2 regions of the Mojavia sp. genome follow, and region 1 is predicted to be linked to the other one. Evidence: riboswitches for the same ligand, from Rfam matches in the RefSeq annotation. Region 1 holds a riboswitch; the other holds the start of a gene.
What was found. A riboswitch is a leader RNA that binds a small molecule or an ion and turns the genes downstream of it on or off. The one in region 1 is predicted to bind cyclic di-AMP.
Positions count from the first base shown of each region.

Region 1 (9,820 bases):
CCCGTTAATGATTGTGCGCCATTTGCGATCGCCTGGAAAAAAGGTTTCTTCCGCAAATACGGTTTGAACGTCAAACTCAACCGAGAAGCTAGTTGGGCAACCTCCCGTGACGGATTAATTTTTGGTCGCTTGGATGCTTCACCCGTCGTATCTGGTGCTGTCACCAACGCCAGAGTTGGCGCTGAAGGCGCACGCCATGCCCCTTTATGTGCGGCGATGACCATTCACCGCCACGGTAACGCCATGACAATGAACAAAGCCATGTGGGATTTTGGGCTACGTCCATGGTACGAGTATCAAGAAAAATATGGCGATGGCGCTTTAGAAGCATTCGGAAGGGATTTTCGCAACTACTTTAACAAGCAGCCTTCAGAAAATAAAGTTTGGGCAGTAGTGTTGAGTTCTGCGATTTACGAATACTTTGTCCGTTACATATCTGCGGCGGCTGGCGTTGATCCGCTCAAAGAGTTTCGCGTCATTATTGTACCACCACCCCAAATGGTGACAAACGTGCGGATCGGTGCGATGCAAGCTTACATGGTGGCAGAACCTTGGAATACCAGAGCAATTACAGGTAACGAAGGCATCGGCTTTACTTTCGCCCAAGGCAAGGAAGTCTGGTTAGGGCATCCAGATCGGCTACTGGGGGTGATGGAATCTTTCATCGACAAATATCCCAAAACCTATCGTTCTCTGGTGAAGGCGATGATTGAAGCTTGCCAGTATTGTAGTAAAGTAGAAAACCGCCAAGAAGTTGCCGAACTGATTACAGATCGCTCCTTTACAGGTGCAAAACCCAAAAAACCGGGTGCTGACATTACTAAGTTTACAGGCCCGGCAATTCTCGGCAATTACAACTATGGTGGGTTTGATGGCAAAGACCGCACCATCAAAGCTGCTGATACCACGATTTTTTATGATATTCCTGATAATCTCCCCAAGCAGCCAGGAGAACACGCGACATTCTTATGGAGATCCAGAAGTATCTGGTTAATGACACAGGCAGCTCGTTGGGGACAAATTAAGGAATTTCCCAAAAATGCTGAAAAGCTAGCTGCACAAGGCTGGAAAACAGACCTTTATCGGGAAATAGCCTCGGAAATGGGGATTAAATGCCCCAAGGATGATTACAAAGTAGAACCTCCAGAAGTTTTCATCGATAAAAAAGGCTTTGACCCCAGCGATCCCGTTGGCTATTTAAATAGTTTTGAAATTAGGGCTAACGCTCCCACTCGTTTCTTCATATCTTAATTCCCAAGCCTAAATCTTGGCTAACGACTAAATTATTCAGGAGCATTTGATGATGGAATATACCCCATTAGCTATCAATACCCAGAACGAAGTATTACCCCGTAATGGATTTTTAGAAATTGAAAATTTAGTCAAGTCTTATCCAACACCAGATAAAGGAAATTTTGTCGTGTTAGATGGTGTTAATCTCACCATTAGTGAAGATGAATATATTTCTGTAATTGGTCACTCTGGTTGCGGTAAATCTACTCTACTAAAAATTGTAGCTGGTTTAGAAAAAGCAACTTCCGGCTCAGTGCGGCTAGATGGCAAAGAAATTCGTAAGCCAGGAGCAGAAAGAATGATGGTCTTTCAAAACTATTCTTTGCTACCTTGGTTAACAGTCCGAGAAAATGTCCGTTTAGCTGTAGATGAAGTGCTAAAAAATGCTAATCGTGCTGAGAAAATTAGCATTGTGAATGAACACTTGGCAATGGTAAACTTAACCGCGGCGGCTGATAAATATCCCGATGAAATTTCTGGGGGGATGAAACAGCGGGTGGGCATTGCTAGAGCTTTAGCAACTCGTCCAAAAATGTTGTTGATGGATGAACCTTTTGGAGCTTTGGATGCGTTAACTAGGGGTAAATTGCAGCGGCAGGTATTAGATATCTGGGAAAACCATAGACAAGCAGTGATGATGATTACCCACGATGTAGATGAAGCAATTTATATGTCAGATCGCATTGTATTAATGACTAATGGGCCAGCAGCCACAATTGGAGAGATATTAGAAGTACCTTTTCCTCATCCCCGCGATCGCTCTGCTATGCGAAACTCAAAAGAATATTTTGAACTCCGCAACCACGCCTTAAATTTTCTTGATCGCTATTTCACTCAAGACGAGTAATTTAGACTATCATGCATTTAGTGGGTAGCCTAATTCAAATTCGTCAAATCCTGGATTTGAAGCGGAGGAACCAATTTTTGGGGCTAATCTTTATGAAAGACATCTTCCAGTCTTAGCCCGTCAGCTAACTCCGTCGGCACTGGAAGGGGCCCCCAAAAACTAAGGCTTTAATACCAGTTGTTATTGGGGTTTCTTTTACCGATTTTAGATTTTAGACTTGGAATTTTAGATTGGGTTTTTTGCCGTTTCATCCAAAATCCAAAATCCAAAATTGGTTACCCTACTTCTCGTTACTTATTCGTTTCATTCGGAGAGAAGTTAGAACTGTGAAAATCAAGCCAATGTTAGTGCGCCTTCAAAGCACCATAGGTCGAAATGATTTAATTGAGCAAATGGTATTGCTACCAGAACCAAAAAAAGCTTTTTCTCACAAAGCTTGCACAGCAAAACCAGTTAACTTGATCGTTGCTTATGACGCTTCTCCTAAAAGCCACACCGCTTTAGATATAGCTTTTTGGATTGCTCATCAAACGCGTTTGGCTACTAACACACAAGTAACAGTTCAAGCCGTTTATGTAGTAGAAGAAAATCATAATAGCCAGTATTCAGATATTTTTAGCTTTGCAAAACATCTAACTCCCTTGGAGTGTCCCGCAAGCAACGTATCTAAGACTGTCACACCCGTCTTAACTCAACCAAAACTAAAAGCGATAGCACCCCATTTACAAGAAAAATCCCTAGCTGTCCTCCAAAAAGCCGACAGAATTCTTTGGCAAGCACGAAGTCTGGCTGAGGAATGGCAAGGTTCTTTCAAATCACATCTGCGATTTGGCTGTATTGGTGAGGAACTTACAAAAGTTGTTGAATTAGAAACTGCTGATATCCTGTTTATAGGTTGTCAATCGGCTAACCATCCGATTATAGAATCACTAGGTTCAAATTTCCCCTGTGCTGTCTTGGGTATTCCTACTTGCATTGATGAATAATCACTGTCTTGAATTTCAGTAAATATTAATCGAATTAAGATTTACTCATAAGTCACCTATAGTTAGGTGGCTTTTTTCACTAAACAAAACTATAAAACAAAGTAAAAATAGAGGTAAATAGTGTGGAAAACTCGCAAGCTATCCTAAGTATTTTCACATTTATCAGTGTCATTATCTTAGTCATGACAGAATGGGTGCATCTAACCATTGCTGCCTTACTAGGAGCTTTATTTCTAGTTTTTACCAACGTCATGACTTTACAAGAAGCTGTTGGTTACATCGGTAATAGTCATGGCACATTGGGTTTATTTTTTGGAGTTATGGTACTAGTAAGGGCATTTGAACCTACTAAAATATTTGATTACCTAGCCACTCAAATGGTTCTACTAGCTAAAGGAGAAGGTAAGCGTCTATTACTAGGTATCGTGGCTATTACAACCCCTATTTGTGCAGTTTTGCCCAATGCTACAACCGTAATGTTATTAGCACCTTTAATTCCACCAATGGCACAAGAATTAGGGGTTAATTTTGTACCGTTATTAATTTTAATGGTATTTGTAGCTAATAGCGCTGGGCTACTTACAATAGTTGGCGATCCTGCCACCTTTATTGTTGGCGATGCCATTAATATTAGCTTTACAGATTATTTATTAAAGTTGAGTTTAGGTGGAGTACTTGCCGTGGCTACAGTAGTAGTCACATTACCATTTCTATTTCGCAAAATTTGGAACACAAAGCTAGAAAATCTTGAACAACTGCCACACCCACAAATTAATCATCCACGCGTTCTAGGTGCGGGTACAGTAATTATAGCTTTTGTACTGTTATTTTTTGTGATTGGCGAATCTCTACCAATTCCTCTATCACCTGCTGCTGTTGCTTTGTTAGGAGCAGCTTTAGCTTTACTTCTATCTCACCATAGCAAAATCGATTCAGTTAATAACATATTACGTGACGTTGATTGGAGTACATTAATATTTTTTATGAGTATTTTTGTACTTATTGGTGGGCTAGAAAAAACAGGTGTAATTAACGGTTTATCGGGAATTTTAGCTACAATTTTAGGAAAAAATATTGTGCTGGGTTCGCTGGTTTTATTATTCTTTGTCGGGATATTATCCAGCCTTGTCCCCAATATTCCCTTAGTGGTAGCTATGGTTCCTTTGCTCAAACAATACATTGTCAATGTCGGATTAGCATCATCAGTTGTTCTAGCACCAAACTTTCAAGGGCAATTTCCCCCAGAAGTTTTACCACTGTTTTACGCCATGATGTTTGGTGCAACTTTGGGAGGTAACGGCACACTAGTTGGTGCATCTTCTAATATCGTAGCCGCAGGAATTGCCGAGCAGCATGGACGCCGTATCTCTTTTAAAACGTTTCTCCACTACGGTATACCAGTGATGCTACTGCAACTTGTTGTTTCGGCTTTATATGTATTACTTCGCTTTCTCATCTAAATAAAGAAGAGATTGACACTTTTAGTATCCTTCACCTATAATTTTGACCCTTTATTTATTACTAAATCTTTATAAATCTCAGCCTATATTCAGATATAAATATATCTGGAGAGGGATACCGCTGGCTATTTATTTAAAGATTCTACCTAGGAGAGATTTTAAATCTCCGAATCTGATACAAATACTAGAGAGTACAACAAATTCCAGCTTAAAAAAGGATTAAACGGATGAACCCGCCTGAAGAATATATAAATAATAATTTCAATAATTTCCATAGTTTCAAAGAGATAGAGCAAGGGAGGTCAGATCAAGAGATAAACAAGTCAGAATTGAATGGTACAAATACCAGCGAACTTAACAGTTTAGATAAAGTCAGAGATATTCTTTTTGGCAACCAGGTACGAGAAGTTGAAAAAAGGTTTGCCCGTTTAGAAGAACGTCTAGTTAAAGAATTAACTAACGTGCGAGAGGAGACAAAAAAACGTTTGGATTACTTGGAAGTATATATCAAAAAAGAGGTTGATTCTTTAACAGAACGCTTAAAGAAAGAGCAATTAGAAAGAGATGCAGGAGTAAAAGCACTATCTGAAGAACAAAATAATATTACTATTTCTTTAGAAAATAAAATTTCCCAGCTTGATGAACAAAGTACTAATAGCCAGCGGGAATTGCGGGAACAACTCCTCAACCAATCTAATAGCCTACAAGATGAACTCCGACAAAAATATGACGAAATATTAGCTTTGCTGGAAAGGGAATCTCAAGAACTCCGTAGGGATAAGACTGACCGTTCCAGACTTGCAAATCTGTTTACAGAACTGGCTATCAGGTTGAATGACACCAAATCTTAAATACAGCCTAGAGTTTGGAGATTGCTAATCTACCCTTGTTATCTTGTAAGTTTCTACGGCTGAAATATAACTTTAAAAATTTCAAATTTAAAAAGGTGAAGCTGCGTTATGGCAAGTTTTATAACTGCTGAATGCAGACAATTAAACGCACAAAAATTTAGCATTAATTTTGAATCGGGGGATTTTGATAATGAGTAATAATTCCACGGATGAAATATCTGAAGAATCCCCTAAATTGCAGAGTAATAGTAGTCAAAGCAACATTAGAGTAAGTCCTGGGATTATGCAAGAACCCCAGCGCTTAACGCAGTCGTCTAAAGTGGAAAACGCTACCGCAGGATCATCTGAGCGTTCCGTGTCTACAGACTTACCAGCAAATAATAATTATCTAAAGATCAGCGATGAACTAAGTACACTTCGCAGTTTGCTCTTCGGTATTGAGCCGACTCAACTGAATAAACTCTATGAGCGATTAGAAAACCCCCAAATTCAAGCAGAAGATATCAGTCGGCTGCTTCCAGAAGCCGTTATTTTGCGCTCAAAGCAAGACAACATATTGGGTGAAGCAATAGTATCTACTGTAGAAGCCGCTATTCAAACTTCGGTAAAACAAGACGAAGATATACTTTCAGAGGCATTTTTTCCGATCATCGGGCCAGCCACTCGCAAGGCTATTTCCGCAGCGATGGAACAGATGGTTCAATCTCTCAATCAAACTCTAGAACATAGCTTGTCACCGCAGAGTTTGCAGTGGAGACTTGAAGCGAGAAAGACAGGGAAATCATTTGCTGAAATTGTCCTGCTCCGCACGCTACTTTATCAAGTAGAACAAGTATTTCTAATTCATAAAAAAACAGGATTGTTATTGCAACATACAGTAGCAAACCAGGCAACAATTCAAGATCCGGATTTGGTTTCAGCGATGTTGACAGCTATCCAGGATTTCGTGAAAGATTCTTTTAGCGTGCAAAAAGACGAAGGATTGCACAGTTTGCAGTTTGGAGAGCTCACTATTTGGATTGAAGAAGGGCCGCAAGCTGTATTGGCAACTATTATTCGGGGAAAACCGCCCCAAGAATTAAGGTTAAGTTTTCGAGATGCAATAGAAAAAATTCACCTCAAGCTAAGTCAAGAAATTAACGCTTTTACAGGAGAGACAGAGGCATTTGAAGCTAGCAAGCCTCATCTGGAGAATTGTTTGGCACAAGGATATAAATCTCCACCTAAAAAAAATTATACCTATGCATGGACTTTCTTAGGCACAATAGCGATCGCTTGCGGTATTTGGGGCTTTTTGACGCTGAGAGAGCAATTTCGCTGGCATTCATATATCCAAAAACTTGAGTCTCAACCAGGAATCGTTGTAATTAATGCCAAGCATAGGCAGGGAAAATTTTTGGTTTCTGGAATGCGCGACCCATTAGCAGTAGATCCCACAACACTAATACACCAAGCAAGTCTCAATCCCAAAACGGTCATCAGTCAGTGGCAACCTTACCTATCATTAGATCCACAACTGATTACCATAAGATCTCAAGAGTTACTTCAACCACCAAAAACTGTAACATTAAAAGTTGACAGCAATGGCATTCTCAACGCCACTGGTTTTGCACCCCGCCAATGGATTTTAGAAACACGAAAGTTATGGCGTTTCATTCCGGGTGTGGCTCAATTTAATGATAAAAAACTCCAGGAAATCGAACTTAGCCAGCTAGAGTTATATCAACAACAAATTGAACGAGAAATACTCTTTTTTTCAGAAGGGACAACAGAGTTGATTCCAGGTGAAGCTGATAAACTAACTCATCTAGCTAAAAAAATCAATCAGCTTTTAAATATTGCCAAATACCTTGGCAAAGATGTACGTCTGCAAATTACAGGACACAGTAGTCCCAATGGCACAGAACAAAGAAACATTTTACTCAGCCAAGCTCGTGCCAGTAAAGTACTATCTTATTTTGCTTCCCAAAGAATCAACACCAGCAAATTTAAAGCTGTGGGTGTAGGTTCTACCCTACCTTTACAGCCAGAATTGACACAAGCACTTAACCGCACAGTATCCTTTAAAGTATTTATAACCGATACCTCTAGCTGAAGCAATATCAATTTATGCTCCAGAAAAAAATCTGTATGGTAGGTGCGTTTGCCACAGGTAAAACTAGTTTAGTGGCAAGGCTTGTTAATAGTATTTTTTCAGAAAAATACCATACTACTGTAGGTGTAAAGATTGATAAAAAAACAATAAATATTCAAGAACAAACAATTAATCTTATCCTTTGGGATCTGTATGGAGAAGATGAATTTCAAAAAGTGCGTATGTCCTACTTACGAGGTGCGTCTGGTTATTTATTAGTAGTAGATGGCACACGTAAGAATACCCTAGACAAAGCCTTTGACTTGCAAACAAGAGTAGAAGATACGCTGGGCAAGGTTCCCTTTATTATGATGCTTAACAAATGGGACATGATAGATGAGTGGGACATTGATTCTGTAGAAATCGATGCAGTTAAGCAGAAGGGTTGGACAGTAATGAAAACTAGTGCTAAAACAGGTCTCGGTGTAGCAGAGGTTTTTCAAACTCTTGCTGAGAAAATAATGGATGCATAGATGCTAGATTTACCTAATCCTGTTATTGCTTATCTACTAAGTTTCTTACTAAAAGAACGCTCTGTTGCCTATCTTTTAGTTAAGAAAGATGGCTGCTTGTCTGCCTGGGGAGGAAAACTGGCAGAATACGGAGTTAGTAACCTGCAAGCAGGGGAGAATATCAAAGAACAGATTTTTTTTCTAGAAGGTCTACTACCATTAGATGATCTTCCCTTATTTCTACCCCGTGTGAAAACCGAAAACAGTATTTGTGCTGATGTCCATCTTTTCCCCTCAGAAGAAGGTGATTGGGTATTGTTGTTAGATGCTACCTTGGATGAAAAACATTATTGTCTCATTCAACAACAGGCAAATGAATTCAGCTTGTTGCAAGAAAAGTTAACTAAAATATTTAAACATTAATCGACGCACAAGATTAATTGATTTTGGTATGAACTTATGAATGGCTCTATCACAGACGACCTATTCGCAGCTTTAAATATTCTAGTGTTAGAGCGACTTAATTTAGGCTCTTTTAAAATTACAGGGACAGTACCGAATTGGTTAAGGCGGTTTTGTCATCCAAGAGTTACGTCAGGTATGGAAGTTTTAATATTAGAGGAACAGTTTCCTTTTTTAAGAAACTTTTTGATTGATGCTGAAGAATTTTGGCAAAATAATGCTCCTAAGAAATTGAGTTCTGGTATCTGGGCAGACAATGATTTTACTGGAAAAGAAGCTCAATTTGAAGCATCAGCAATTTGTCTAAAAAACAAAAAAATTTTATTAATTGAATTGCTGGAAGATACTTATAAAGAAAAACAATATATTATTCAAAAAGCTAGAGAAAATCAATTACATTATCAACAATTATTAAAAGATAACCAGAAAAAAGAAATTTTAATTCATTGTATTATCCACGATATTGCTGGACAATTAACTAGTATTAATTGTTGTTTAGCTTTGCTGGAATTTGAAAATTTGACGCCTAAAGGACAAGAACGTTTAGAGATTGGTAGAGAGCAATCTATTAGGCAAGAAATGCTAATTCGGGAAATATTAAATGCATTCTCGACTGAGGTAGAGTCGCTAGAGGCTTTCACACTCGAAGCTGAACAAGCACCCAATATTTTGGCTTCTGTACAGGAAGTAATCAAGCTGTTAAACCCTACTTTTGCGCTCAATAATATAAAAATACAGATGGCTACCAATATTGACTTGACAGCAGACTGGAAAGTAGTTGGCGATCAATCGCGCTTGGATAGAGTAATTTCCAATTTGTTAGAAAATGCGTTGCGCCACAGCCCACCAGAGTCTACCGTGGAAATTGGCTTGCAACAAGACGAAGAATGTGTGATCATGACAGTTGATGATGAAGGTTCAGGCGTAGCGCCGGAAATAGCTGAAACTTTATTCCAAAAATTTTCACAAGGTAAAAATAAATCAGGTAAAGCTGGTCTTGGGCTTTATTTTTGCCGCATTACAGTTGAACGTTGGGGGGGTCAAATTGGTTATTTACCGCGTCCTGAAGGTGGTTCTCGGTTTTGGTTCCGTCTATTAAGAGCAGAATGAATTTTTGAAAATTGAGTTAACAGTGGACAATAGAATTACTACTGGCCACTGTTAACTCTGACGCTCTAACTTTTTAGTTTATTTAGTGAGTGCTACCCTACTGGAAGGCCAAGCAGCTAACGAGAACTCTTGGGCTTAACGAAGTCGCCTGGGTTGAGCTAACCCTCTTTTGAACTGCTTGCTATTTTACCGCTACGCGTTTAAAGTACTCACTAAATCACTACA
Region 1 covers NZ_JCACKA010000124.1:249,599-259,418, reverse strand. The annotation lists gene AC5JL8_RS34385 (ABC transporter substrate-binding protein) at 1-1,251, shown strand, start outside; gene AC5JL8_RS34380 (ABC transporter ATP-binding protein) at 1,304-2,140, shown strand; cyclic di-AMP (ydaO/yuaA leader) riboswitch at 2,172-2,294, shown strand; gene AC5JL8_RS34375 (universal stress protein) at 2,482-3,126, shown strand; gene AC5JL8_RS34370 (ArsB/NhaD family transporter) at 3,249-4,586, shown strand; gene AC5JL8_RS34365 (hypothetical protein) at 4,814-5,437, shown strand; gene AC5JL8_RS34360 (OmpA family protein) at 5,628-7,532, shown strand; gene AC5JL8_RS34355 (Rab family GTPase) at 7,547-8,044, shown strand; gene AC5JL8_RS34350 (hypothetical protein) at 8,045-8,446, shown strand; gene AC5JL8_RS34345 (sensor histidine kinase) at 8,483-9,595, shown strand.

Region 2 (20,180 bases), on a different contig from region 1:
GCTTGAGAAATTGCAGCACTGAATTAATCCCATAGAGTTCGTCTCCATTCAATGGATTTTTTTGATCGTGGCGATCGCCAAAGGATTTAAGAGTCCAAACTCCCTTGTAGGCTAAACACTCATGTATGGGTCATCTTACTAGTGCAAGCCAAAATTTTTGTAGTTTCTTAATTTGGCAAAGGTATTGGCTATATAATGCAGTTGCCTCAAAAAACGTTTTTGGGGAGACTAAATAGAAAAAATTTTAGGTGACGTGATGAAGGTTTCAAGAAAAATAAAAACGCTTTTCCTAAATATTGCTACAGGTTCACTTTTTGTCAGTACTTGTCTAATTGAGAAACCAGTATTAGCAGCTTCGATAGGCTTATGGAATATTTCATTACGCCCTTTTGTTAATGTTGAACCTGTATTCAATACAAAAATTGGAGTTAGTAATTTTACAGAATATCTAGGATACGCACCAGTATGCAACATATTCTGTCTTCCTTTTTTGATAAGGAGTTAACTCCAAAAGATATAGGGAAAATATTTAGCGTTGATAAAACCAATAATCCTAATTTTGATGAAATTGTAACAATTTTATCGAATGGAAGCGACAATGTAATTGAAGCTGGAGTAAGTACAGCAGTTGCGTTTGGGCAAGTTAACAGTTTTGAATCAATAGCTTTTAATAAGAAGAATGCTCCTTTTCCAGATTTTCAAGGTCAAACTATAACTAGTTTTGATTTATTTGTTAATGAAATTAATTCATCAGGGCTGAATCTCACCTTAAATGTCAATGGTTTCTCTAATAGCACGTCTGTTCCTGAACCATCTTTTGGCCTTGGTTCTCTAATTTTTAGCCTTTTTGGTGTTGGATTAACTCTTAAGCATAGGCTCAGGCAGAACTATCTAAGTAAAGCAAGATAAAAATAGTAGTCTTCACAACTGAAAAACACTCATATCAGCAATATTGAGGTTATTAAATTGACTCGAAACTCGCCAGAAGAGGACAAAGACAGGCACAGATAAGGGTAAGGGGGGCAAGCAGACAATGCTATCCAAATTTTTTCCCTTGTCCTCTTCCTCATCCCGCAAGCCACGTGCGGTAACACCCAAAAGTTTCAAGCCCCCGCTGAATCGGGAGATTTATTGGCTTGTAATCATGTGGGCACACAATAATGTTCTGATTACTTTCCAAGTCGTCCCCCTAATTCCTTGTCGCCGTCAATGCTGCACAGCTAGGATCTTTAGCTTCTGTAAGTAATATTATTAACAAAATATTTGTCACTTTGCTTACAGTCAATTTGCGTAATGACTGTTACTATTATAACTACTTCGGTTCAAAGTGCAGATAGATAATCCTTGTATGGTATTTTTATTGATTAGCACTCATTTATCTTGTTGGAAACTTGGGTGCTTTTGTTGACTGTGCAAACGGCTAAACGAACACACTACAACCAAACAATTCATTCCATCCACTGTACCCAATCGGGGGCAGCTGCAACCAACTGGCCAAATTTAAGAGGCTCAACCTCTTGTGAGAGCGAACGGCTAGCAGTAACTTCTAATAGGAGTGAATCAGGCGCAAAGAATTCATTCAATACTGTTGGACGAGGCAAACTACGATGATCAAATTTAGGATTCCATTGGCTGTAATTAAAGACTCGTAAACCATCTAGGCTAGAATGTACACTGGCTGAGACAAAATAAGGATGGTCATTATTCGCTCGCGATTGGCTTGTTAAGAGGGAAATCCGCGCTGCTGATGCAGTGAATCGAAACCGATGAAGATGGGTTTAAGAACCAATTCACGCCATCCACTCTACCCAATTGGGAGCTTCGGCCACTAACTGAGAGAACATCTGCGGCTGTGCCTCCTCAAATGCCAGCATCACCCCCCAACGCTCGTCAGTTGTGAGGGAACTGAGGAACTCTTTGACCGCTTCCACACCATTTTTCAATCGTTCCATAGCTAATGCAGCATAAGATTTAACCTGCTGCCACCATAAATCAATTGGATTGTCTTGTCCGTTCATATCCCCCAAATTATTACTTCCATTAGTGGGAAGGTTATAAGGTGATGATGTGTCACCAACTTGTATTGGTACATTTATATTATTAGTGACTGACACCAAATCAATTCAAAATTCAAAATTCAAAATTTAACATGGAGGTAATTAATTTTGCATTTTGAATTATTAATTTTAAATTCGGAGCGAAGCGACGTTACACCAACTCCCGATTTAACCACCTAGAGAAAATCCCATCTCGCCCATCGTCAGCAGGAAGAAACTTATATACACACTCCCGTTTTCCTCGTGGCCCCAACCGACCAACATAAGACAGCCTCAAATCGATTTTGTCGAGGAGCTTTTGTGCGATCGCTATGGGAGTAAATTTCTCGGTAATAGTCACATTCAGATAATTCTTGATGACATACCGATTCTCCACAGCCCTCGCCTTAAACTCCTGCATTTGTTCGTCAGACCCCCTCAACTGAACTTCAGGCGTGAGAAACTGCAACAGATTGAGGTTTTCCAGTAACAAAACAGAAGACAACATCTGCCCCTTGTTGAAATCAGGCTTCCAAATGCAATTTTCCCCAGCTTCCGCCATTCCCTTGGCTCGTTTGCCATCACGCTTAGTCAAGAATTCCCGCCCCAGCGTCAGATAATAGTGCAGCCGCAGTTGGGTATACCAGCCGTCATCATCCTTCTCCACCAATTCGGGTGTAACCTCAACTTCATAACGGTGGGATAATTCAGCTTTACGCTGCTGATGTCTTTCGGCTGGAGTTTTCGCTCGTTGGTTTTGCAGTTTCTTGAGTTGGGCATCAGATATATCATCAGAATCAGCGATTGCCTCCGGCACTGCGCTCCGCGCAATCGCCTTCAATTCACCAGAGTACAATTCATTTGATGCCGCCTTAACTTCCTTGATGATTTCCCCACCCTCATCAGAATCAGCATCAGGAGCATCAATAACGGTATACCCATCAGCCACCAATCCTCTCAACACAAACTCCTGATAGCGCTTCATTTCTACGTTAATCACACAAGCGCGCTTACCCCAGGCTTGTAAAGATTCGGGTTGGAAGTTGGAGTCGATGTAGCTGTAATCCTGATTATCCGCAGCTGACAAAAGAGCAATGTTAGCCTGGGTCGCAACGTGCTGACTCCGCAATAATCCACCAATAGAAGTTGAACCATTACCGACAGTCCCCATACCGTACCGACTAACCCAAATATGACGGTCAACAGTTTCCCTTAATCTCGCCAACAATTGAGCAAACTCCCGTGTTCGAGCCACAAATCAGTCGGCTTTCCACTGATTGGTTTAATCTGAAATTTTCTTACAGCACCCAAACTGATAGATGCAATGGCTGGGTTAATTCCCATAGATGGTTCATTGTCCGAATGCCAGCCGATAGAATCCTGGCCGCTGCGGTACTGATTGCCAATGACGATGCGGAAGCTGTAGCTGGTGGCAGCAGTAATCTTATCTCTGAGTTGGGCTAGTGGCTCTGTCCAGGGCAGGGGCTTCAAAAACACGCTATTGGAGTAGAGGTAATCACATCCTTTGTCACCATAAATGCACTCTAGCCGAGGCACAGGAATAATCTTGCCCACCATCCTGATGTGATTCTGCTGCCATTGGAGTTGTTTGCAGTGCTGGTATAGTTCGTTTGCCTCTTGGATAGTCAAAAAGTCGGGGTAATAGGTAACGGGTAAAACTGGGGCGGGTTCATCAAACAGATTGAGTTGTTGCATATTACTGTTCTCCCTGTGACCAGAGTTGTTTCAATGCTTCTTGTTTTGCTGCTTCTAAACGCTCTTGTTCTTCGGGCGACACCTCACCAATCAACTGCTGTACTTCCGTCCGTTGCTTGTGCTGAATCTGTTGGGTTGTGGCAGCTGGTAAGGCCAGTGATTTATCTTTTCCTTGCCCTGATGGCCGAAAGTTACGGCGGCGGAAGATATAGCGGAAGTGGCGCTTGTCTTGAGGGGATAGCTGACGCCATACCTCAGCATTCCAACCAGGGGGTATGAAGTCGGTTGATGGTGGTAGTATGTTTTGAATTTGGGATTGCAACTGAGCGATCGCCTTGCCTTGTTCTTCGATTACCGTGCTTTGCTGTTCTACTCTTTCCAAGAGTTGGGCAAGTAGTTCTGAGGTTTGCGGGGCTAACTCTGCTTCACGAGTTTTCACCGCGAAATAGTTTTGTGCGGCAGCTATTTCTGGTTTTCGTGAGTCCCCATTCATTGCTGTGAGATAGGGAGCAACGCGATTTTCTGAAGTCGAACAAAAACAAGTGACAATGCTCCACCCCAAGGCCAGGCGATCGCTAAAACATGAATTCAAGTAAAATGTATAAAATGTTCAGGCACTGCTGGGATTAAGGAAAGAATTAAAAATAGAGTTACAAAAATTGTCCCAACTGCCAGCTATCCATTGACATCGCAGATGTAACATAATCTCTGCGTTATCTGGAAGCCAAAATTTACTGTTCCCTTTCATGCGTAAGTTAACAGCTTGACGAATTAAACTTTCAACGGCACCGCTCCCAAGGGGTAGCTGATGGAGTGCGACTAAGTGATAGTTTAATAGTCGCCTACGGTAAGCTTTGAGAATATAATTACGTTCTCGCACCAAAATTTTACAACGCTCGTCAGTTGCTGTTGAAATAAATTCATCCATATACTTTGACATGACCAACTGTTAATATCTGCCTAGTATAATTACCATATTTTTTGATTTTCTGATTTGACAAACTTCTTGTTTGCTTGATTGCTATATCCACAGCTGACTGAGAGTGAGATAGTTTATTTAGTAAAACTGCTACACATTCTCCTGCTAAAGCTAATGCTGTATTTCTAATTTCTTCTTCTAATGCTTTAAAAGTCTGAGCCGACCATTCGCTCAGATTTTTAATTTCTAAAAGTTTCGTAACTTTTTGTTTAAAGTCTGACAGTGATTTGCTTAAATCTAAACTTGAATATATTTTTTCGTTCATGAAGTGTAGGCATTCCCTGTTTTGATATCAAATCTCAAAACTTTTACTCAAAGGGCATCCTACACTTTTTTGTCTCCATCAGAGAACTCAACAACCATAATAATAGAGTTATCTCAGTATTACTGAGGGATTAGCTATCTAACTAGTATCTATTTTACTAATTTACTGAACTTTCGGTTTAGCAATCGCCTCCTGTGGGGTGGAGCATCGTCACTCGTTTTTGTCCGACTGAGGAAAATCGCGTTGCTCCCTTTGAGATGATGTTTGGGGAATATCATGTGTGTCTGTGCATTGTCGAGAATAACACTATATTATTAGTGCCTGACATGAAATCAGAACCGTACGGAAGATTTTTGAATCTTTCTAACGATAGTGCAAGTTTTTTGAAAACTAACATAATATCAGGGTTAATGAACATAAGTTAGCAACAAGTAAGTGTGACACATACATAATTTACGTGTTCATGAACTTGACATTGTTAACTATGACAGTTAAGATGAGCAATAAAATTAAATCAGTCTGCCTAATCTCTTGTTTGTTCCAAAGACATTTATGTTGTATGGAGATAAACAAGGAGCGGAGGAACCAAATTCGGGGCGTATCTCTGGCAAAGTTTAAAGCAAAAGTGTGAAGAATCAACTTCATCCCACAAAGCTTGAATGATCTAGAGAAGGACATCTCTCAGTTCTAGTCCGTCAGCTAACTTCGTAGGCATTGGGAGGAGATTGAACGAGCAGCATAATTAAAATCAATGCTTTGTCTCGTCAGTATCCTTGGCTGGTAACTTTGCGCTTCGTTGTACCTGCCCTCGCTCCGGAGGCAAGGAAAATATAACTTGTGTTTCTGGTATCTGAGGCAGACTAGTTGCCTTGAGGTAAAATTTTACTATGTTTTTCAATAAAAACCATCATATTGTTTTGGTATCTGTTGATGGTGACCCTGCCGTGAAAATCGGTCAACAAGAAGCTGGTCGCCAAAGAGTAGAGGCTTATTTGAGTTGGTATAGTGTTGCCTCTGGGTTAAACAATCTCTACACTGATTTCCTGACTCAAAATCGGGTTCAATCTCAAAAACAACCTCAGATTGCAGCTTAATCTTTATTGACCTTTTTTGACTTGATTTGACTATTTGAAGGTGATTATTGCATCTACAAATAGTCACCAATAAACTACTTAACTAGTTAATTCAAAAGGAATCACATCCATGTTGAATATTGGGGATTATGCCTTGCATCAAGAAACAGGGCAATTTGGTCAAGTTCTTGGTTACGGACATCAAATCATTAATGGTGCTTATTTTACTACTTTGAAAGTTCATCTCAAAAATTATCAGGAAAATAGTGGTTACAGCTTCTTTGTAGAAGATGTGTACTCCACTTGGATGAAAGCAAAAAATTTATAAGCTCTTGGGAGGTGGAGTCACAACACTATCTCTCAAAAAACTGAAAGCATGAAGATTGTTAAGGAATTTAGGAGAAAAAATGTCCATTCAAAATCAGAATTCTTTGACTGATGTAAATCTTTTTCCTGAAACTGATTACAAGTTAATTGGAGAGTATGCGGGTCAAAAACTTTTACTCATTGGTAAAACCAATGGTTACGGCGATCCCATCGTAGCAACAAGCGCAACGCCTTGTGAGCCAAGCCGTGAAGAATTATATGCTTACGATCTCTATGAGTTAATGAAACATAGTCAAGAGCAACTCAAGATTACTGAGAAAATTTAGTAGTCTAAGTCAACAAGCTCACAGCTTCTAGCTGTGGGCTTTCAAGGTCGTAAATGTCCATAAAGAAAAAACGAAAAAACAAGGTGAGCGTTTCATTCCCCTTCAAGAGTCTGTTTGTGAGAATGGTATTCGCGGGCTTGAAATGCAGCGAGCGCAGTATGCAAAGTCAGATAGACGTGTTGGGAGCCAATCTTGTCTAAAAGCTGCGAGTGCTTTAGTTGTTTGTAAAGATCTTGTTTAACACGTGTCAATGCAAAGGTAATACCTTGAGCAGCTAGTTCACTGTGCAATTGGGCTAATGCGTCGATGGCAGTAATATCAACTTCAACAATTGCTTCTGTGTTTAATACAAACCACTCCACAGGAGTTTTTTCGGCTTCAATTGCCGACAATGCCCGGCGCTTGAAATTTTCGACATTGGCAAAGCAAAGGGGAGCGTCATAGCGATAAATGACTAAACCTGGGATAGTTTTGGCTCCTTGCCAATCTTCAATATCGTGTAATCCAGGTAAACCTGGCACTTCTCCCAAAACTGCATCGTGCGGACGTGCTACCCTGGCAAACAAATCAATCACAGATAAACCCACTGCAATACCAACCCCAACCAAAATATCAGTAAGTAGAACTCCAAAGATTGTGACCAAAGCCAAAAATAATTCGCTACGTCGAAATTGTGCCAATCTGAGAAATTCTGGAATTTCAATCAGTTTTGTAGCCGCATAGATAACAATCGCCCCTAATGCAGCTTTTGGAAACTGTGCCAACAACGGGCGTAGGAACAATAACACCAAGATAACTACAATCAAAGCAACTAAAGAGAATGCTTGACTTTTGCTCCCTAATGAGTCAGCAATTGCAGTGCGGCTACCACTACTACTAATTGGAAAACCTTGCATTAATCCGTTTCCCAGATTTGAGGTTCCAAGTGCCAACAGTTCTTGATTAGCGTCAATTTTGTAGTGATTACGGTTAGCAAATGCTCTTGCTGTCAGTACATTATCTGAATACCCAACAATCGCAATTCCAACAGCCGAAGCAATGAGTGTGGAGAATTCCTGAGCCGATAATTTGGGGAAAGCCAAATGAGGTAAGCCTGCTGGAATCTCGCCAACTACGGCTACTCCTTGTTGGTCGAGATCGAATACAGCTACGCTAGCCGTTGCTAATAAGACTGCAAACAATGGCCCAGGCACAGTTGCAAAGCATCGCTGAATTATGAATAAAAAAGCTAAGACTATAGCTGCTAATATCAAGGTTGGCTGATGAATTTGATCTAGCTTGCTGAAGAATTCACCTACTTCTCCAAAAACAGTATTTGCCTCAATGTCAATGCCAGCAATTTTGCCTAACTGCCCTGTAATCATAATTATGGCAACCCCTGCCATATAACCAATCAGAATCGGTTTAGACAGCAAATCTGCTAAAAATCCCAAGCGAGCAATGTAGCCAATGATGCATACAATCCCAACAATGAAAGCTAGCCCAGAAGCCAGCGTTGCATAATTAGTACCATTAGATGCCACCAAAGGAGCGAGCGCTGCCGCTGTCATTACCGCCGTCGTCGATTCTGGCCCGACCGAGAGTTGAGGTGAAGAACCCAACACTGCATAAATAATCATTGGTGGCAGAATTGCCCACAATCCTACTACAGGTTGCACCCCGGCCAACTCCCCATAAGCCATACACTGCGGAATTAAATAAGCAGCTACCGTTACACCTGCCAGTAAATCAGGGAGCAACCATGCTCGCTGGTAAGACAGCAACCGTTTTAACCCTGGTATGCCTGGTAAGGTTACTTGATGCTTTTTCAACATAGCCAACCTAAGTCAGACTGAAATTTCGTTTAAGAAGATATTAACTAGTTTAAGAGAAAGTTAAGAAAAAACGAAAAATCAAAGAAGTCCTAATAGTCTGATAACCTAAAATTGCGCTTGTAAAGGCAAGCTCTTGAGGCTGGAGGAAATAGCTTGCTTTAGGGGCTTCCAAATAAAAAAATATCCCATCGCTTTGACGGCAGGGGGCAGCGAGCAGGGGGAGGGAAAGTCGTTTTAATTGCAGGAATTGAATAATTTATTTTTTGGAGTTCCCTTATTAGCAATAATTTTTACTACCTGTTCCCAGGGCTTGCTACTACGCGCTCTTGCTCTTTTGTGTCGCAAACTACTATAGATGATGCAACAGCCTTGGAGCTACACCACCACAGACCTACAACCGTCCGCAAAGTTAACTCCAACCATCCAGTTCCCCAAATATCGATTCGGTGAACGGCTCACCATCAGCAACACTAATAGCATCACCAAGGGAGGAAACAAGCTCAGGCGTAGAATTTACCCGCACACGCCGCTCAAAGGCGCAATCTCAGCCTCATCCATTTCAGTGTTAATCCAATCAACCTTAACAACTTTGGGGCATCGCTTGAACTTGTATCTCACTCATAACCTATTCATAACCAATCTGTGAGCAACAATCCGGTAGTCTAAATTGCGACTGGAATGGTGTGGGCAAAAACTACTTATCTAAAATACGCTCACGGATTCCAGAATAATCGAGGATATGATGATGACCAAGCTTGACTACACAGTGTTTAGACGCATCAGTATTAAACATTTGCGGCGGAAAATGTGTTTACTGACCCTAATTTTACCGTTTCTGACATCTACTACTACGAGTTTGGTGGTTGCCAGAGAGAATGAGACTGCAAACGCGCCCTACGAAATCGGGCTTTGGGGCGATTTACCCTACTCAGACGCACAGGAGGTTGGCGTAACACGACTAATTGAGGACATGAATTCGCAGAAACTTGCTTTCACTGCCCACGATGGCGATCTCAAAGCTGGTTCTAACAGCCTTTGCGACAACGCGCTATACGCCAAGGCTCTCGGCTACTTCAACTCCCTGGAAGCGCCAGCAGCTTTCACGCCAGGTGATAACGATTGGACAGATTGCGATCGCCCTTCCAATGGTGGATTTAACTCGCTAGAGCGCCTCGACTATGAGCGTCTGGTATTCTTCAGTACTTCTTTGTCTCTGGGGCGGCGTCGGTTAGCTCAACAAGTGCAGGTGGTCCCATTGTGCCTCGGTGTCAACGGTGTGGTGCCCTGTGTCGAGAACCGCCGCTGGACAGTCGGCAGAGTTACCTATGCAACACTCAACATCCAGGGTTCGTGCAATAACCTATGCGACACTACACCTGACCCAGCAGAGTACGCGGCGAGAAACGCAGCCAATATTGCATGGATGAAACAGACTTTTCAAGTGGCAGTTGAACCATTGCCAACAGTCCCCATACCGTACCGACTGACCCAAATATGACGGTCAACAGTTTCCCTTAGTCTCGCCAACATCTGCCTCACGGAGTTCACAGGCTGCACACCTTGAAATATCCCCCACACCGAATCAAAATGTCCTTTGATGTCGATGGAAACACCAGTTTCCAGACTAGGGGAAGCGATAACCAAATCGTACTGTGTGAGAATCTCGTTGAGATGCGCGATACACCCACAAGCTGGATGTGTGGGGTCGCCAACAGAATCGCTATCAATTCTCAAAATTCGTAGATGGGGGAATTTGCGCCGGAACCGTTGTTCTAATGCAATTCACCCCAAAGCGATCGCATAATGCCTCACCCAGTTGAATGCGATGGGTGATAATCAGCACTCGTCGCCCCTGGTCGCCTTTAGTACTCGCTTCTTTCACCGATATTTCCAACCCCTGAACATTAGCGAAACCGACAACACTATATTTGTGACCGCAGGGGGTGTTTACCCTGTCTTGCTCAACTTCAACCGCTTTTAGTCGGTGCAAAATTTCGGTCTGTTGCTGTTGTTGTTGGAGTAAATGCTGTTCTTGCTCTGGTAAATGTTTAGCGATCGCTGCAAGTAACTGTATTTGTGTCATGGCGGTTTCCCTATTGTTGGCGGGTTTAGTCCAGCCCGTGATATCCTGCATCCAGGCGCGAACACCGATGGCGTTGAATGAACGGCATACCAATCTTGCTTGTGGGTTACAATACCTCCCAGCGTCAAAGGCGTAGTATTCCAAGATGATTGCGAGCGCTGTGTCAGGGATGCCAGTTGTTCTCCACCCTGTTAGTTCACCAGCATCAAACCCTTGTACGATAAGAGTTTGAGCTAATTTAGTCGGTTTTAGTTCACCGCTTTGAAGATGATTGATAATTGCAGTGTGGTCTACCCCAGCCAATCTCGCAGTTGCTCTAACACTGGCTTTAGCTTTACCCGATGCATCAACTTCAATCTCTTCTTTAATCTGTTCGATAATTTGAGCTACTTCGATTTGAGACATAGTTTTAGTTGTGTGATGAGTACAAAGTGTTGTGTTTGGACTTAGACATTCACCCGCACCAAATCCTCTTCCCGCACTAAAGAGAATCGATTGGTCATAGTAGTTGCTTTAGGAAAAGCAGGTGATGTCAATTCGACTTTGTAGAACCAAGACTTCTCGATTAGCTCAATTCCCAGAACTAGCCTTTGGTTTGTGCCGCGATTGGGAAATTGCAACAGTACGCGATTGCGCTCCCGCGCAGTGCCGAAGGCAATCGCCTAAAACAAAAGCTGGTTTTTTCACAGTGGTAGATTCTATTCGACCAGTGCCAAGAATTTCATGTTTTGTTGCGCGTACAATGTCGTTCTCAACATCGATAACGTAGTCCCAACGCTGTTGATACCATTGCAGTCCACAGCAATAACCAAATCTTCTGTTAGCCTTGAAATAAACTCGCTCCCATAAATTAATTTCAACAGGTGGAATTTCTTGACCCCAAGGCGGGGATAGAAACCAGCATTTTTCTAACTCGGTGATTGCTTCCATTACGCTTTTCTCCCTAAGAGGTATGATGGCTTCGCGATCAAGAGCAGCAATGCGTTTTTTGATTTGTTGTGGTGGATTTTCAAGGAACTGTTTGAGATGCCAAACTCTAATTTCGTAATGCTTTGGAGAACGATTATCTGCTTTGAGCCAACCGCGATTAATCCAGAGACGCACAGTTGATAAATTCAGTGAAAGAACACTGGCGATTTGATGACAGGAGTAGTTGTCTAAGTCAGTAAATTGTCTAGTCATTTGTAACTCTCCAATATCTAATGTAGAGAGGGAAGAAGCAGCGGTGCAGGGGGCAGGGGTAAAGATTCTCTCCTTTGCTTTCTGCTCCCTGCCCCTTGCCTTCTTTTCTTCAAGCAGCTTCAGATTTTGTCCCTTGTATTTGCTCCATCCATGCGCTAATCGCTGTTAATTCATCAGCCCCCTGAGCTACAGCATCAACAACTTGCTTTTGATATGAAGATTCCGCATGATTCGGATGTTCACACTTATCTGTTGCCCAAGCCAAGCACATTGTTTTGACTAGTTCATCGACTTTGCTCACGTGCAATTGACTGGGGCTAGTAGCATCTTGAAATTGCAACCATTGCTTGACTAAATCCAGTGGGTAATCAAGCAAAGTGCGTATTTTTCTGACTCGTAAATCTTGGGGATCTACAGTAGACGGTGGCTGAGTTCGCGTCCCACCTAATAACGTTTGAATGCCGTGAATGATTGCTCCCCAATCAGCATTCGGGTTCCATTCCGTCCGAATTCTTACTTTAGTAGCAGCATCATATGATAACACTCCATGTGCTAATTCTGCGGGAGATATGTTTGACCAAGACAATGCCTCTAGCGCAACTATTACAGTTACTGTTGTTGAAGTTCCTGAATTAACCCCAGAAGAACAGAGCGATCGCCTGCACTTGGAGCGAAAAGTGTACAGTGACTTTTTATTTGTCGCTGTGACAAAATAATGTCATTAAGAGTGTAAAGCTTGCAATCTCTAGCTTTACGCCTAGAATTAGCCCAAAGAATTTACAAGCCATATCAACAGCAACAATTGCAAACCTGAAGTGGGTAAGGCTTAAATTCATGACATGAATTTGTCTTAATGCCATTTAATTTGTCACTGTACAATAACCAACGCGCCAAGCAAAAAATTAACATTATTGCCTGTCCTGGATTGGGTACAGGAATAGGCCAAATGCCATATACTGAAGCTGCTAGACAGATGGCATTAGCCTACAATCATTTTCTGTACCCACCCAAGCATCTTAACTCCATAGTTGCAGCCCAAAGACAACTTCAGATATGGGAGGGAGGAGATTTGATTTATGAAAAGTCTAAAAGTCACCCTAGCATAGTGTTGTGTTAGGGCGATCGCTACTCTAAACTTTATGAGCAGTCAACGCTTTTACCACATTGGCTTTGGGCAAGAAGATTTGGGTGCATCGCCTCCCGCTATGGCGCTGTTATCTGGCGATCCGCAACGTGCGTATTTTATTGCTCAAAACTATTTGCAGGATGTGTGCTTGTTGTCGGAGAATCGCGGACTAAATAGCTATGTGGGATACTTACCCAACGGACGCCGCATCTTATCTACAACTAGCGGTATGGGTGCGCCTTCGTTGAGTATTGTGGTGAATGAGTTGATACAAGTAGGAATCCAGCAAATTATTCGCATTGGTACTTGTGGCTCAATTCAACCTCATATAGCAGTCGGTAGCATTGTGATTAGTAGTGCCGCATTATGCCGTCAGGGTGCAGCAAATGATATTGCACCTGTGGAGTATCCAGCCGCAGCCGATCCATTTCTCACAGTTGCGTTGGTGAAAGCCGCACGTGAATTAGAGGTTGAACATTATTTGGGAATTACCGCTTCGGTGGATACATTTTACGAAGGACAGGAACGCACAGATTCAGCCAATCCTTATTTAATGCGATCGCTGCATGGAATAACAGAAGAATATCGGCACTTGAATATTTTGAACTATGAAATGGAATGTGGCACGCTGTTTAAAATGGCGGGGGTGTATAAATTTGCTGCTGCTGCCGTTTGCGGTGTAGTTGCTCAACGTACTATTGCAGAAAATATTATTTTACCTAAAAAAGATATTGCCATTCAGAATGCGATCGCCACCGCTGTAAATGCAGCTGCGATCGTAGATTAAAAACACAACACCTTCTTGTGGCGCGTTTTTTTTGATGCCTAAGTTTTTCAGCCAGTCTGGGTAACCTAATAACAAGGGTTATAGGGAACTTTGGAGCGCGAAATTACATGAAGGATACTGGAAAGCGTGGAATTTTGACTATTAACTCAGCTGTCATGGCAGTAATGCCGACGCTGATATCTTTAGTCTTGCTGCATCCGGCAACGGCTGAAGATCCAGGAGCGTGTTTCATGGTAACTTCCTCTGGTAGAACTATTAGTTTGGGTAAGCTTTGCGGTATAGTTACGCCAGAAAGTAACGTTTTTCGAGTTCCAATCAAACGCCGCATTGGTAAAACTCCTGTCATTGCGGTTACTTTCAATAATCAACAGACTTTTGAGATGATTTTAGATACTGGGGCTAGTAGTACCCTAATACCTCTGAAGATAGCGGATGCTTTGCAACTCCGCGCTACAGGTACGGTGCAAGCCGAAATAGCAGATGGTACTCAAGTTCGATTCAAGACAAGCCGGGTACAATCGATTGTAGTTGGTGGAGCTGTAGTTAATAATCTGGAAGTAGCGGTTGCCCCAAAAGCTGGCATTGGCTTACTGGGTCACGATTTTTTTGGGGACTACGATATTAATATTTTGGCAAAAGAGGTGGAATTTCGTCGCCGATGACAGAAGGGGACTGGGGGACTGGGGACTGGGGGGCAAGGGGACAAGGGGACGAGGGGACAAGGGGAGGAGGAGAGAAGGAGATAATGCTATAGAACTTACGCACTCAGATCCCCAAACCCCCTTAAAAAGGGCAGCCCTGCGCCCTTGCGGGTTCCCCGACTCCCTCAGTGGCGTGGCTTTAGACGTTCCCCCCTTTTTTAAGGGGGATTAGGGGGGATCAGGGTTTCAGACTTCAGTGCGTAAGTCCTATGCTATTTAAACTCTTCTTCTTTCCAATTCCCCTTTTCACAAAACATCTTCCAGGTGAGGTACATCTATCCTGGTTGCTGATTGATGGGATTTATGAGATAAATCCATCAATAACTGAGAATAAACTCCTTCACGCAAGGATGGAACTATTGCTTGCTGGCTATCAATTCCTTGCACCCATCGGTCTACTACACGGATAAATGCCGAAATGCGCCCATCGGCGTGATTTTGCCCAAACATGAAGTGTGGTAGAATTTCTATTTCCGTTAACGGTTTACTCGGTTGGGAACCCCAAATGCGAAAACCGTGGATGTAATCTTTTTGATTTTCACTGCCTAAAACTAAAGTACCGCGATCGCCATACACTTCTACCCAATGAGTTCTCGGCGCATGAACCACTGCACTGATCGTTAGTTGGCAAGGTGTGCCATCTGCTAATTCCAGAGATAATATACAGGTGTCGTCTGTATCCACTGGCTTACTTTCACCGCTAACAGGGTCAACACGTGTGGGAATGGCGGTACTCAAATGGGCGCTTAATTTGCGTACTGGCCCAAATAACCAGTAAATATAATCGAAGGCGTGGGAACCCAAAGAACCCAATGCACCGCCTCCCTTATCTTGGGAAGAATACCAGTTCCAAGGACGCGAAGCATCAGCACGTGAAGAACCTAACCAATCAATTCTAATTAGGCGCTTGTTACCCACATAGCCTTCTGAGAGTAGTTGTGCAAACATCTGCCATCCTGGGACAAAGCGAAATTCAAAGTCTACAGTAGCAGTAACGCCTTGTTGTTGAGCTAATTGATAAAGTTCTTTGGCTTCAGATACATTTAAGGCTGTAGGTTTTTCGAGTAATAAATGTTTTCCTGCTTGCAGCACTGTTTTTGCCATTTCATAGTGCAAAAATGGTGGGGTGGCGATGGTAACTGCTTGCACTTGGGGCAATTTCACAATGTCTGCAATTGTGTCACAGGCGTGGGGGATATTATGGGATTCGGCTATTGCTTTGGCTTTATTGATATCTCGGTGATAAACAGCTACTATCTCAGTTCGAGGATGGGCTTGCAAGCCGGGAATGTGGACTTTTTGACCAAAACCTGTACCTGCGATCGCCACGCCAATCTTACTCTGATTCGTCTGTAGTGTAGAAGCCATAATATTTACCTAAAAAATCGAATAGTCAACGGATACCGATATAATTTTCCTTGATATGCCGTGATTGCGGCTGAAATACTACATACCATTTGCAACATTATCAGTAAATAGATTGGAAGTCCAAACATTGATAAATATTGATTAAACCTCCAAGCAAATTTGCTATTGTGATTTGTGATATCGCCCAAATAACTACCGCCATTTTTCGCCATGAATAAAACTATAATTAACCAAATAATTATATATATTGTTATGGATATTTGAAAGTTTAAAGAATTTTTAGCATTAGAATCAATTAGCGAATGTTGTGATTTTTTAAAACGCCAAATAATGTATGTAATAAAAATATTTATTAAAGGCATATAGCAATCAGATTTGATTTCTGAATCACTCGTAGAGGTAAGGGACTGGGGATTGGGGACTGGGGACTGGAAAGAAGGAATAAAGGTGTACTGAATTTTGTTCAAAAATCAAATATGAGTCCTATATACAGATTTATATTAAATTAAACAAACCTCCTAACAAAATCCAACCAGGCATCCAACTTAAATTTGCAAGATGGCCTAGTATGCTCCAAAGTCTAACTTTTGGCTGTTTGTTTTGCAGCATTATTTTGTCAATCTCTTTTCCTCACTACTTAGCGTAAAAATCTAATTGTCCAAGGATAACGATAATGCTCACCCTTGTAAGCTTTAGCTGATGCAAAACTTACTAGTGCTAATTGGAATGCTAACATTGATAAAGTTAATGAAAGCCACATGAATACTAAAGCATCTAAAACTATCTTCACTTCTTTTCCTGAACTATGAGTGACAATTGCAATTCCAAAAATAATTAGCATTAATAGTAAAGATATAATTACGACAAACAAAATATAAAAAGTTAGCGTAATTTGAAAATTTAAAGATTCTTTACCTTGAAAATCTATCCAAGGAGATTTTGCTTTGTTAAATCGCCAAACTATCAGCGGTACTAAAATATTTATTGGTAAATATAAAGGAATTCCGATAAATATCAAAGAAAACAATAATATCCAAGCTAACAAAGCCGAGAAATGACACAACATTGCCCATATACGCATTCGTTGTTCTGGTTTTTGTTTCATAGCTTTTTTTGCTAGGTGGATTGAAGTAATAATTCTCCATCCTAGTACCTATAAAACAAGCTAAACCAAAGTTTAAAACTTAAGTATTTCTCGGTCATAGTTTTCAGGGAGAGGTTCTATTTCCCACACTATACCTTCACGTGGTTCTAAGGCAACTTCTACGAAGAGTAGTTCTACGGCGGTTGTTGCTATGTCTTCGTTGTTGGGAAATGGCTGTAAATCTTCGGTGAGTAGTCGGAGTTTAAAACCGCCAGGGATGGCTGCACCGACAATGGTGTTACGCAATTCAAACCGCCAGATGGGTGCGTCTGGTTCGCCTTGTGGTATTACTAATAGTTCGTATGTTTGACCAGCGATCGCTAGTTGACGAGAGAGAATAGCCTGCGATTGTCTTTCTTCAACACCTCTACCACCAGCAAAACTCAATTGCATATTCAACCGTCCCCAACCGATAGTTTCCGCCGCTTGAGAAACGCCGCTTCGCAACCATTGCAGCACTGACCATTGTTCTGTTTGTCCTAAGCGTTGTTGATATAAGCTTTTTCGCCAACCGCCATGTTCAATTAGTCCCCCCCATACTTGAAAAGGAATAGCTAACCTGGGTGTAAGTATTTCTGGATTGCCCAGGCGAGTTATCAGGTTTTGTGCTTGTGGTTGTGATAGGGTTGGCAGAGGTGAAATAACGCTACGTGTGGCTTCTTGGGGGCAAAGTTCTTGAGTCACAGCTAAAACACTGATGTCGTTGATGATGTCGGTAGCATCAAGAGTATAAGTGCGATCGCCTGCATCATAACTGCCTCGATTCTTCAGTTGTTCATGGGTAGAGTAACCCCAAACTTTGATGTAACCTTCATCTGATTCTACTTGCACCGCTAAGTAATAATCTCCAGCCCAACTTGGTAAATCTATCCATTCTTGCGGTACTCGCAATTCGCTACAATCAATTGTTTCACTGGGAACCAAAATAATTCGAGTTGCGTTGATTGTGATTGCGGTTCCATTTACCAGTTCCCAAAAACTCGGTAAAGCAGTGCTATTTGGCCAAACCTTTGCTTGTGGTGCGAAATCCTCTTGTAACCAAGGTAAAACTGCACTCAGACAAAGTTCATTGAGATAACCTTGATAACGAGAAGTGGGGTTAGAAAAAGATGGACTTTGAATAACCGCCCGATTTTGGCTGGTAGTAGGAATTTCTAAAATTAAATCACTGGGGTTGGCGAAGGTAAATTCAGTCATGGTAGTTAGGGACTGGGGATTGGGGACTGGGGACTGGGGACAAGGGGAGAAATTATTACTCAACTCAGCACTCACAACTCAGCACTCAGCACTCACGACTTTCCAGCTAGTTATTGAGGAGATACCCCGTAGTAACTTTGTAGCCATTCCTCCATTACTGTACTCATATTTTTGAGTAGGTCTGAGGTGACGGAAATATGCAAAGTGTCTCTACTCCAATTAGCCAAAGACTTCAGCAAATTTTCTCTAGCTTTTGTCAGTCGGCGTGATACAGTATACTGCTTAGTTTCTAAGTGTTTGGCGATTTTATCTTGATTCAGTCCTTGAGCGTAATACAGTTGTACAATCTGTTGTACCTCCGGTTCGAGTTGGGCGATCGCAGCGACTAAAACCTGATTAATTTCTGTTTGCTGAGAAATTCTGGTTTGTTGTTCTTCTTGGGCAATAATTTCCTCAATTAGCGATGCTTGTTGATTTCCTGGGAGATTATCGAGTAATTCCACCGAGTCATCTCCACCTTGGGAAATGTTGAGAGATTCTGGGGTGGGATAAAGATATTTACGTGTGGCTTTTGCAGCAGTTAGCAACCACTTTTCAAGAATTTGTGGATTGATGCGCTGGCTACTTTGGGAATTGTAAGCTTTGGCGATCGCTTCCCACATTTGATCGTCGGGTCGAGAAAGTTTGCGAGATGTACCGGGTGTAGTTGGCACATACAAAGTTTTGAAACAATTCCAAGCAAGAATATAAGCATGAATTTCGTCTTTGGATAAGCCAGCATTTTGCAAAGCCTCCTGCAACCGCTTTTGCGAAATTTTGCGTAACAGTCCCCAGTCTGAAGAGATATCAACTTCGTGACGTTGGCGCAAAGTTTCACGAATTGCACTAGCAAAGATGGAACTCGCGTAGTTTTTGAGACTAAAACCTTGATTAGAGTTAAATCCTTTGAGGACTCGATCAATGTGGGCGATCGCAATTTGAAAACAGTCTGACAATTGATACTGGTTACTGGCGAAACTATTCACTGTTTTTTGCGATACCCAATAACAAGATTCTTGCAAATAAGCAGTCAGATGTTGCTTGGCAAGCATCTGAGATTCACCAAGCTGCCATAACTTATACCAATAAAGCGACCAAAAATACTCTGAAGTTTCTTGTGGTGTGCGTTTGACACAACTTTGCATACTACTACGCAATCTTGATTCTGTCGCCCAATGACTGAAGCGATCGGCAACGAATTGCACAAAAGTTGAAAAAATTTCAATGATGCTTTGCCGAGGGTGCATAAAAAACTGAAAGCCTACCTAGAGAAGTAGTGAAGGTGGTTAAAGAACAATACGGTTCTGAATGGGATTCAATTCCGTAAGATCCCCCCAACTCCCCTTAGAAAAGGGGGGCTTAATTCCCTCCTTTTTAAGGAGGGTTAGGGAGGATCAACTCTTATCTAAACCGATTGGGTTAAAGACACCTGCACAAACTTTACTACAAGGAATGGAAATCATGCTTCGACTTTCAATAAAATCTTTAACACTTGCTGGGATGGTAGCGCTTTCTACTGCAAGTAATGCTTTTGCCCAAGTGCCCATACTACAAAATTTACGCTTGTCTCAAGTACAAAATTTTAGTTGTGGGCCTCATGCTCGGACTTATGTTGTTAAGGCTTTAGATAATCGTCAAGGTCAAGGTATCCGTTGCGTCAAATTCAGTGAAGGTAGACCAGGAACTACGATTCCCAGATTAGCATGGTACGGCGAAGGTAATTGGCGTGGTGCTACCTATCGCCACGCGGGACAAGCTATTTACCGAGGTTCTAATCTTGTGGGTTTTGCTTCTGATATTCACGGTAATGGCGAAGATATTAACAATAACTTTCCGGGAAATCTCAAAATTCAAATCTTAGGTTCATCAACCATTCGGGTTACTGGTGCATGGAATGAAGAGTGGCAATTAGTCCAAGCTACTAACTATAAACCTTTACCTCATCCCCAAACTTGTGGTCGATATTTCGATGAATACAAAGTTGCTGATTTAACAGGAAATCGCAACGGTGAAGGTT
Region 2 covers NZ_JCACKA010000118.1:2,265-22,444, forward strand. The annotation lists gene AC5JL8_RS32445 (hypothetical protein) at 466-909, shown strand; gene AC5JL8_RS32450 (hypothetical protein) at 1,791-2,114, opposite strand; gene AC5JL8_RS32455 (hypothetical protein) at 2,209-3,291, opposite strand; gene AC5JL8_RS32460 (alpha-ketoglutarate-dependent dioxygenase AlkB family protein) at 3,249-3,752, opposite strand; gene AC5JL8_RS32465 (hypothetical protein) at 3,754-4,344, opposite strand; partial or broken gene AC5JL8_RS32470 (ISLre2 family transposase) at 4,363-4,680, opposite strand; gene AC5JL8_RS32475 (hypothetical protein) at 4,673-4,996, opposite strand; cyclic di-AMP (ydaO/yuaA leader) riboswitch at 5,540-5,725, shown strand; gene AC5JL8_RS32480 (hypothetical protein) at 5,884-6,090, shown strand; gene AC5JL8_RS32485 (hypothetical protein) at 6,200-6,397, shown strand; gene AC5JL8_RS32490 (hypothetical protein) at 6,477-6,722, shown strand; gene AC5JL8_RS32495 (SLC26/SulP family anion transporter) at 6,815-8,536, opposite strand; gene AC5JL8_RS32500 (hypothetical protein) at 9,276-10,034, shown strand; partial or broken gene AC5JL8_RS32505 (plasmid replication protein, CyRepA1 family) at 9,980-10,315, opposite strand; gene AC5JL8_RS32510 (hypothetical protein) at 10,260-11,024, opposite strand; gene AC5JL8_RS32515 (DUF1392 family protein) at 11,066-11,239, opposite strand; gene AC5JL8_RS32520 (DUF1392 family protein) at 11,190-11,801, opposite strand; gene AC5JL8_RS32525 (hypothetical protein) at 11,911-12,345, opposite strand; gene AC5JL8_RS32530 (hypothetical protein) at 12,371-12,517, shown strand; gene AC5JL8_RS32535 (hypothetical protein) at 12,655-12,918, shown strand; gene AC5JL8_RS32540 (nucleoside phosphorylase) at 12,941-13,714, shown strand; gene AC5JL8_RS32545 (retropepsin-like aspartic protease family protein) at 13,822-14,376, shown strand; gene AC5JL8_RS32550 (Gfo/Idh/MocA family protein) at 14,662-15,783, opposite strand; gene AC5JL8_RS32555 (magnetosome magnetite crystal formation protein family) at 15,789-16,145, opposite strand; gene AC5JL8_RS32560 (DUF4870 domain-containing protein) at 16,421-16,888, opposite strand; gene AC5JL8_RS32565 (DUF1822 family protein) at 16,961-18,124, opposite strand; gene AC5JL8_RS32570 (sigma-70 family RNA polymerase sigma factor) at 18,235-19,410, opposite strand; gene AC5JL8_RS32575 (hypothetical protein) at 19,625-20,180, shown strand, end outside.
Region 2: another riboswitch for cyclic di-AMP. It lies ahead of AC5JL8_RS32480 (hypothetical protein); the one in region 1 lies ahead of AC5JL8_RS34375 (universal stress protein).